DNA from 2 places in the Solibacillus sp. FSL K6-1523 genome. Region 2 is predicted to be linked to the other one. Evidence: a T-box and tRNA genes for the amino acid it is inferred to sense, from the RefSeq annotation. Region 2 holds a T-box; the other holds one or more tRNA genes.
What was found. The T-box of region 2 lies ahead of metG (methionine--tRNA ligase). A T-box ahead of a tRNA ligase gene usually reads a tRNA of that ligase, here a tRNA-Met.
Positions count from the first base shown of each region.

Region 1: it encodes a tRNA-Met, which carries the amino acid that the T-box ahead of metG (methionine--tRNA ligase) is inferred to sense. The anticodon was not compared.

Region 1 covers NZ_JBBOSU010000001.1:75,137-79,570, reverse strand. Annotated here, with positions in the region: gene MHI10_RS00395 (SpoIIE family protein phosphatase) at 1-1,323, opposite strand, end outside; tRNA gene MHI10_RS00390 (tRNA-Met) at 1,542-1,618, shown strand; tRNA gene MHI10_RS00385 (tRNA-Glu) at 1,625-1,696, shown strand; gene MHI10_RS00380 (sodium:potassium antiporter) at 2,200-2,397, shown strand; gene MHI10_RS00375 (S1 domain-containing RNA-binding protein) at 2,530-2,988, opposite strand; gene MHI10_RS00370 (FtsB family cell division protein) at 3,403-3,828, opposite strand; gene yabQ (spore cortex biosynthesis protein YabQ) at 3,877-4,335, opposite strand; gene yabP (sporulation protein YabP) at 4,335-4,434, opposite strand, start outside.
Region 2 covers NZ_JBBOSU010000001.1:1,918,919-1,923,352, reverse strand. Annotated here, with positions in the region: gene MHI10_RS09130 (MFS transporter) at 1-300, opposite strand, end outside; gene MHI10_RS09125 (hypothetical protein) at 532-966, opposite strand; gene metG (methionine--tRNA ligase) at 968-2,602, opposite strand; T-box leader at 2,698-2,962, opposite strand; gene MHI10_RS09115 (hypothetical protein) at 3,176-3,655, opposite strand; gene MHI10_RS09110 (hypothetical protein) at 3,804-4,085, opposite strand; partial or broken gene MHI10_RS09105 (DNA/RNA non-specific endonuclease) at 4,387-4,434, opposite strand, start outside.

The DNA.
Region 1 (4,434 bases), 1.8 Mb from region 2:
ATGATAAAACTGGCTTTCCATATGTTCCTTATGTGTAGCCGTTTCTAGCTCCTCTAATAATTTTGTCGATTTTATGCACTTTAACTTCAGCTGTTCCTCTGCGCGAATTAATTCTAACGGCTTGGAACTTCTTCTCGCCATTCGCCAATTTTCAAGGGTGTTCTCCATTTCTCGTTGTGTACCCCAGCATTGCTCATATTTAAAACAACTCGAACAAATGATATAAGATTCTTGCTGCATCGCAGTTGGGTGCTCTTTTGTAAAACGCTCAAATACGAGACTTTTCATAAAAGAAACAAATTGTTGAAACTGTTTTAAATGTTCGGTTGCCAAATTGGCATTTTTCACTTGGATGGGACCCGCGCCTAGCGTTTGCTTATTATAATATTGTTGAAGGTTTCCTATAGTCGATTGAGGAAGCAATATAAATAAAATCCCCCCGACTAAGATGGAAAGAAAATAAACGCTATCAATAGGTAATGTTGCATCATAAAAAAAGAAAAAAACACTTGGTACCAAACTGAACATAGCAATTCCAAAACGGCCTGTATCTTGCATTAACGCGGTAAATAATCCTGTGCACGCATACAGAACAATCATCCCTGTAAACGACAAATTGGATAAGCCCAATAACAATCCCATCGACAACGCAAAAATAACGGTCGTCCCAACTGTTGAAACAGCAGCGATAACACAAAGAATCAAATGGAAGGCTATAATTGGTAATGAAAAATAATAGACGGTAATATTTTGCATACCTACAAGTACAGCAGCAAGTAAAACAAGCACCGCGACAACCTTTTCCTTCGCCCACTTGTAATCTTTCAGCTCACTTAATGGCACAAGTAATTGTGTCATTAGTAACAGCATAACTAGAGCAAATAGCCATTCATACAAAATATACACTTGTGTTAATAATGGTGGAACTCCTGCATATGAAACGACTTGCCAAACAGTTTGAACTACGCCAATTGATAATGTCACTGCTATATAAGGGGAAATACGGGTATATTTAAAACGCATAATCCCCTCTATGAGCAAAATTTCAAGTAATAGTATAACCACTTGTCCAAAACCTAAAAATAACGTACCTGCAAGCCCCCCTATGAATGTGGAAATTTGAAATGATTTGTATTGTGATCGAACAATGATCCAAAAAGGTATAAAAAATGGGACCACCGCTTCAAAGAATGTGGCTTGCGCTAAACAAAAAGCAATGAATACAAAAGTGACGTCTACTATTTTTCTAGTCTTTTTTGTATACGGTGGGGTAGAGAATGTATGAGGGGGTAGAAACTCCGAATATTCATTGACAACTGCCATATCAATCACCTTTTCTTTTTTCAAATCATTATACAAATGATTGCATAGGAAATTTGTCTGTTTATAGAACACACATTAATAAATCGTTCGACGGCTTTTATAGTGATTTTCCGCTTTTAAAAGCCTTCATTCGTCAGAAGCAAAATTTAATCATTTTTATTAAAAACTTGTTGACACTTCATGCAAGACCCTGTATTATTAGTTTTGTTGTTAATTTTGGCGGTGTAGCTCAGTTGGCTAGAGCACTCGGTTCATACCCGAAAGGTCGTGGGTTCGACTCCCTCTGCCGCCACCATTTAACGGCCCGTTGGTCAAGCGGTTAAGACACCGCCCTTTCACGGCGGTAACACGGGTTCGAATCCCGTACGGGTCATACTTTAAAAGAGCTACCTTTTATCTAAAAGGTGGCTCTTTTTTTACTGTTTCTGTGGGGATTGAAAGAATGAAAGCTTACATCAGGGGATTTTAGGAAATGGCGAGTTAGGCAATTCGAGTAAAAAAACTGCCCGTTATTCAACTATATAGGTTCAACTTATGAAACTAACATCCCTCTAGAATGGAAATCTAAATCAAGATACGTCGCCTCCCACGGCAGCGACGCACTCAATTGAGGAAGCTTTTATTAGAACGGAAAAATTTAATTCAGGGCTGGCCTGCTACATGCGCACACAGATGAGTCGTATAGATTGTCTGTGCGCCTCATGTGCTTAGCCAGCCCAACCTAGCGCATACTTTATTAGAATCCCTATTAGAATTCTTACAATGAAAAGATAGAAACTTTTGTTGAACTTATATAGATTACACTATGACATAATTAATTGGAAATAAGTGTACGTTACACTCTATAATAGAAAATGTGAAAAGGAGGAGTTTTATATGGTTCAAAACTTTACATATCTTGCGTTCCTTTGCGGTATTAGTATGTTGTTAATTGTCGGTGGTGTGTTACTAACCAATTTGCCACTTTCTTTTCAAATTATAATGATTATTTTTGGCCTTATTGGAGGTATTTTTTGTTTTATTACACTCATCCGCTTGCTTGTTAAGCATAATCAAAGCCCCAATGAAAAATAAAAGAAGACATCGCCTTGTATTGTAATTGTGCAAGGCGATGTCTTTTAGTTATTCCAATGAAAAAAGACAGACTACTAAGTAGCCTGCCCACGTCTATTTCACACTTTTTCTACGTTTCAAACAGTCAGCAAATTACCCTCTACGAGCTCCTCGGCCACCGCGCTTTGATTCCGTTGCACGCTTTAATGTAGATAATCGTTCATCGCTATCTTTTAAGAAACGCGCCATCTTTTGCTCAAAATTCTCTTTTGGTTGGTGACGATCATTGCGATCATTTGAACGATTATTATCACGGCGAGGGCGTTGTGAACGCTCTGGTCTATCGGGACGTTCTGGGCGTTCTGGACGCTCTGCTTGAGGTTTTGCTTTACGAATCGAAAGACCAATCTTCCCATCCGCTTCAACATTCATCACTTTCACTTCAACTTCATCGCCAACTTTAAGATGTTCATTAATATCTTTTACATAGTTGTCCGCCACTTCACTAATATGAACTAACCCTGTCTTACCATCTGGTAGCTCAACGAACGCGCCGAAATTTGTGATCCCTGTTACCTTACCTTGTACTTTGCTGCCTACTTCAATTGACATAAAAAAAATGCTCCTCCTTAAAATTTAAGCGACCCTTACATGAAAAGTCAGTTATCAATTGTACTGAAACTTATAATCAATTATGCCTCGGCTAACTTTAGTCCATACTTTCTTCAAGTTCGCTCGAAAAGCTCCTCTTAAAAGTTTGTGACATCCACCGGGGCCTAACCTGATTCAGCTAGGGTTTAAACTCCTACTGAATAGAATTGCATATTTGGCATTCTCCCCCACTTATAGAAATAGGGGACTTCTGCTGAATCAAATTAAATAGTTTCTTCTCTAATTATAGCTAACATAAAAAGAGTGTCAACAAGACACTCTCCTTAAAGGCAAATAATACCAACTTTTTTGGCATTATATTAGCCTGACATCACTTCGCACAAATAATCATTCGAATTTCAGTCAAGGTTATTGTTATTTGTCTGACTCTTCTTCGCTATTCTTTTCTGCCGCTTTTGGTATTGTAAAAATGTATTCGCCTTCTTCTGAAAGGAAAAACTCTTTTCTAGCTAGCTTTGCAATATACTCATCATCTTCTAGCTTCGTGATTTGTAAATTTAACATCTCTTGCTGGGCAGTCACTTCATTAAGCGCTTCGGTTACTACCGCTTTTTGCTCGTTTTTTGCTACTAGCTTTTCATTTTGTATCATATTCAAATTTACTAAAAATCCAACAGCCGCAATAGCTAGAATAAAAAATACAGCCATTCTTCTGCGACGCAAAACTGCTTGCTTTGCTTTTGCCTTTACTTTTGCTTGTGGATTTGATCGGACATAGTCATTGTTCAACGATTGAACATTCTGCTTATGTAATTGTTCTCGTGTTTTTCTCCCTAACATGCCGACGCCTCCTTATTCATAAAAATTAATTATACCCATTATACGAGTTCACTTCTTCTTTTGAAAGGATTTCGGTAAATATTTCTTATAAAGTTTATAAATTGGTCTTACTAGTAGTGCGATACTTTTCAGTATAACATACACTACATTACGAATAATCAGAATAATGAGGTGCCCAATAAAGAGAATTGGTCTAATTAGTACATTTATAACAACTCGTCCTAGAAAACGGGCTATTTTTTGAAAAATAAATTCATATGCAAAAATACCGGCAATTTGGGCAAGTGGATCCACGACCCGCCATTGCCCACCCTTTACTAAAAATAAAAAATAAAATGTACATATACCGAGGAAAATCCATATGATCCATTCTACTATATATGTGAAACGTCCCATTATTTTACTCGGTATTTCATTTAATACTGTACGTGTACAATCAATCACTGCCCCAACAGCGATTCCACTTATAAACATTACAAGAATGCTTACAAGTTGTGCACTCATCATCATCCAAACAATTTATGGAGGAAGCTTTTCGACAGTCCATTTTCGGAATCATCATATGATAATTGCTTTACTTCACCCTCTAATGTTAGTAAGCCTTTA
Region 2 (4,434 bases):
TATGAGGACATATATAAGCCAAATGGATGTCATAAATGGCATCATACAAACGATGAGCCCTCGCACAATATCACTTATAATCATCAAGTTCTTTTTATTTTGCCGATCAATAATAGAACCTGCAAAAAAACTGCTTATAATGCGGGCAACAGGACCAACGATATAAATGCCCGCAACTGCTGCTGGAGAATGTGTTAAATGCCATACGGATAAATTTAACGCGATTAAGTAAATCCAATTTCCTAAAGTAGAAAATCCAAGTGCCCCTAGCAACACACCGTATTTTTTGAAAAAAGCCATACGTCCCCTCCTTAACATTTGCTACGATAATTCTTTCTTTATTTTACCAAAATGCAAAGGGTAGATATTGTGTATTTTTTTCTGAAAACTATAATGTTACTTCATTTATTCGCATGAAAAATACTAATCACTAGGGTGAACTTGATTTGAAGTGCAAAAAATAGAACTTCCATAAAAGCGAAAGTTCTATTTTTTATTATTTGCTAATCAAAATCTACGTTAATATCCGAACTAAAGATCTCCTCGCAGATTTATTTGTACTATCATTTCAATAATTGGTGGTGTAAAAGTTTTGGGAATCATTGGTGAGGGGAGTTCCCCTGTTCGATTTGCTAAACCAAAGGATGCTCCGTCAACTTTAATCCAGTCTAATTCATCTACATCCTGAATTTCTCCAATGAAATGATAATCTGCTACATAATAATACGTTCCATCGCCATTTTCACAAGCTTGCCAAACTTCTGCTTCTTTCCTTGGATCGATGCCAAACTTTTGGAAAAACTGCTGAATTTCAGGAGATGTGTGAGTGATTGCTTTTGTATAATAAACACATTCCGGACACCCACAATGTCCCTTATCAGAGATTAGTGGGAGTTCCTTATACAAGGCTTCTGTTTTCTGAACATCTACATTAATAATTTGTCCACTTATAATGAATTGTTCCATCTTACTTCTCATTTTCCTGCATTCTCAATAGTTCTTCATCAATTCGCTTCACATCAATGCGCTCATAAAGTGGCTGAATGTTGCTGATTGCTTGTGGTAATGTCGTTTTTATAGACCATGAATTCAGTGAAATACCCAACATCTTTTGAATTTCCTCGCAGGCAAATGGTAAAAATGGTTGCAATAATTGTGCTAAATTTTGAATGACAAAAACACATGTTGCAAGCGTTTCTGCACATTGAACAGGCTTTTCATTGACTGTTAGCCATGGCTTTTCCTCATCAAAATAACGATTAGAAGCGCGGATCAATTCAAAAATCGATTCTAACGCTGGCTTACTATTCCCTTGTTCAATGTATTCACCTACAAGCTCATATTGTTGCCTGACAAGCTTTTCCATTGTGGCATTTATCGTAACTTGAGGAACTTGACTTGCAAATGATTTTTCAATAAATTTCAAATTACGATTCACAAAATTCGCAAATGCCCCTAAAAGTTCGCCATTATGACTATAAATAAATTCTCTCCATGAAAAATCGGCATCTCGACTTTCTGGCGCATTTACTGTTAAAAAGTAGCGCAATGAATCCGGATGGTAATTTTCTAACATATACGGTGCCCAAACTGCCCAATTTAAACTAGTTGAAATTTTTCGCTTCTCAAGCGTTAAATATTCATTCGATACAATATTTGTCGGCAAGCCTTTGCTTTCGATGCCCATTAAAATAGCTGGCCAAATAACACTATGGAACGGGATATTATCTTTGCCATGTACATAATAGGCCTTCGTTTGCTCGTTCCACCATTTCGTAATGTCTTGTTGATGCAGCTTCCCCCACTCGATGCTCGCCGTATAATACCCAGCAACCGCTTCAATCCACACATAAATCTTCTTCCCTTCAAATCCAGGAACGGGTACATCAATGCCATTCGGTAAATCTCTCGTAACAGCGCGGTCAGGCAACCCTTCTTGTAAATAGCGTTGCGTTAAATGAATTGCATTTTCACGCCATCTTTTTCCTTGCACCGCTTGCTCAACGTATACTTCTAATTGTTTTTGAAATTGACTAAATGCAAAATAAAAATGTTCTGTTTCTTTTATTTCTGGTTCATTTCCACATATTTTGCAACGTTTATCTAGCAAGTCTAATGGATCTAAAATTTTCGAACATTGATCACATTGATCCCCGCGCGCTTTTGCCCCACAATTTGGACAAATTCCTTCAACAAAACGATCCGGTAAAAACTGCTGATCAATCGCACAATATGCTTGTTCGAGTTTCTTTTTATATAAGTGCCCGTTGTTTAATAGTTGTAGGAAAATACTTTTTACGGATCTATGGTGATGTTCTTCATCTGTCCGCGTATAAAAATCATATGTAAAACCAAGTCGGTGGAATGTTTCAACAAACTCTTTGTGGTAACGATTAGCAATCGCTGTTACCGTTGTATTTTCTTGATTTGCTCGAATGGAAATCGGCGTTCCATTACAATCACTACCGGAAACATATAACACCTCTTCCCCTTTCAAACGATAATATCTTGCTAAAATATCCCCTGGTAATAACGATGAAATATGCCCTAAATGTAACGAGCCATTTGCGTAAGGCCACGCGCCTCCGATTAATACTGCCATGATGCAATTCCTCCTGTGCGACTTGAACGTATCCATCCAATGTCGATTCATTTCTCTGTTTTTTTCCACAAAAAAAGCCCTAATCGCATTAATACGATTAGGACGAATTTACTCGTGGTACCACCTAAGTTTTTGCCAATAGTTCACACTATTAGCCTCCATCAGTACGTGTTCATACTGCTGCTGTTGTAACGAGTGCCATTCTCGTCGTAGCCTACATCAAATATACACCTCGGCGTAATTGCGATTTCGGTACGAAGCTCAAAGGTCATATTCTGTAAGTTTTGTTTGCTTCATTTCCACCATCAGAAGCTCTCTACATAACGCGGCTTACATACTCTTCCTTCTCAACGCTAACTATTTTCTTACTGCCCACAAACGCAGGTTAAAATACATTTTACCATTATTTATTAATTTTTCAATACTTCATTAAAGTAATTTTTTTATTCTAGTAACCGTTGGATGTTTCTTTTAAATTTCGTGTAATGACACAAAAATAAAAAAGTTTATCGGTGGATAATACAATATGCGCCAGATTATAACCATTCCCCCGAATAATTCCGACTTTTCACCTTAGTTTTTAATTGCACCTTCTACATAGGTTAAATAACTATTATAGTTAGATTTTCCATTAAAATATTGTTTAACTTCATAGATTGGGCAGATCACTTTGTCTAATTTTCGTGAGTAAAGAACAGCCTCGTCTTCTACACTCATTATGTAGTCATTTAAATGAACCGTATTTACTTTGATAGATGTAAAATCAAACCAACGATATTGTCCCGATGCATGATTTTTTATCACTTCTCCTAAATAGGCTCCGATCCGCATAGTAAAATTATCGGGATGTTCCTTTAAAAGTTGCTGGCCTAAGTCAGTCTTCATTAACCGATCAGCATATTCATTCACTAAACGGACACTATCAATTGAAAAATCTAAATGCTCTTTCGTCAAATTATCTTGATCCCATTTTTCGGGTGATACATCTTTAAACAACAATTTTGCACTAAACTTTTTATCATTTTTGATTAATTTACATCTTCTAAAAAACATTTGTTCACCTCCCTACTATTATTACAGAAATAATTACAATTCCCCTTAAAAACTTCAAAAATAATCCATTTTTCTAATAGGCACCGACTTTAATTGGGTTATTATGGAAGGAGGTGTTCTTTAACAATAAATTCATTGTGTCAATTTTTCACTTGAAATATGCTCTATAAGCTGTAATAAAAGCTTTTGGTGAAGATTGCACGATATACGGATATACACCTTGTAGCGTATGTAAATAGAGTATACCACCTTGATTTGCAATTTCTCGATAAGAAAAATCCATCACAATCTTAATCGGAAACTCTCTATACTGTGTAACGACCTTATTATTGTATAAGTAAATAATTCGGTCATGCTTAATTTCAAACTGTTCTAAACCTGTCACTATTCTTTCTATTTTTATATAAGGATGTTGCGCGATCAAGCTCATATAATCCTCCTAAAACAAAGACTTTTTATTATATTATCACAAACAGATTATATATTTGCCGAATCTCCGTTCATTAAGTGGATCTACTTCTTTTAATGAAAAATAATTATATTTTCACAGTACATATTTTATAGATAATAGTACCATTTACTTCAGTTGTTCCTTTACAGACACCCATTTGAAAATTGTAATAATTCATCCAACGAGGTAAACTTTCTTTCTTTCTTTCTTTCTTTCTTTCTTTCTTTCTTTCTTTCTTTCTTTCTTTCTTTCATTTATTTTGCCTCAAAGTTCTAGGAGCTTATTCACCTACCAAACCGTCGTTATCACGATCATCCATGAATTTATA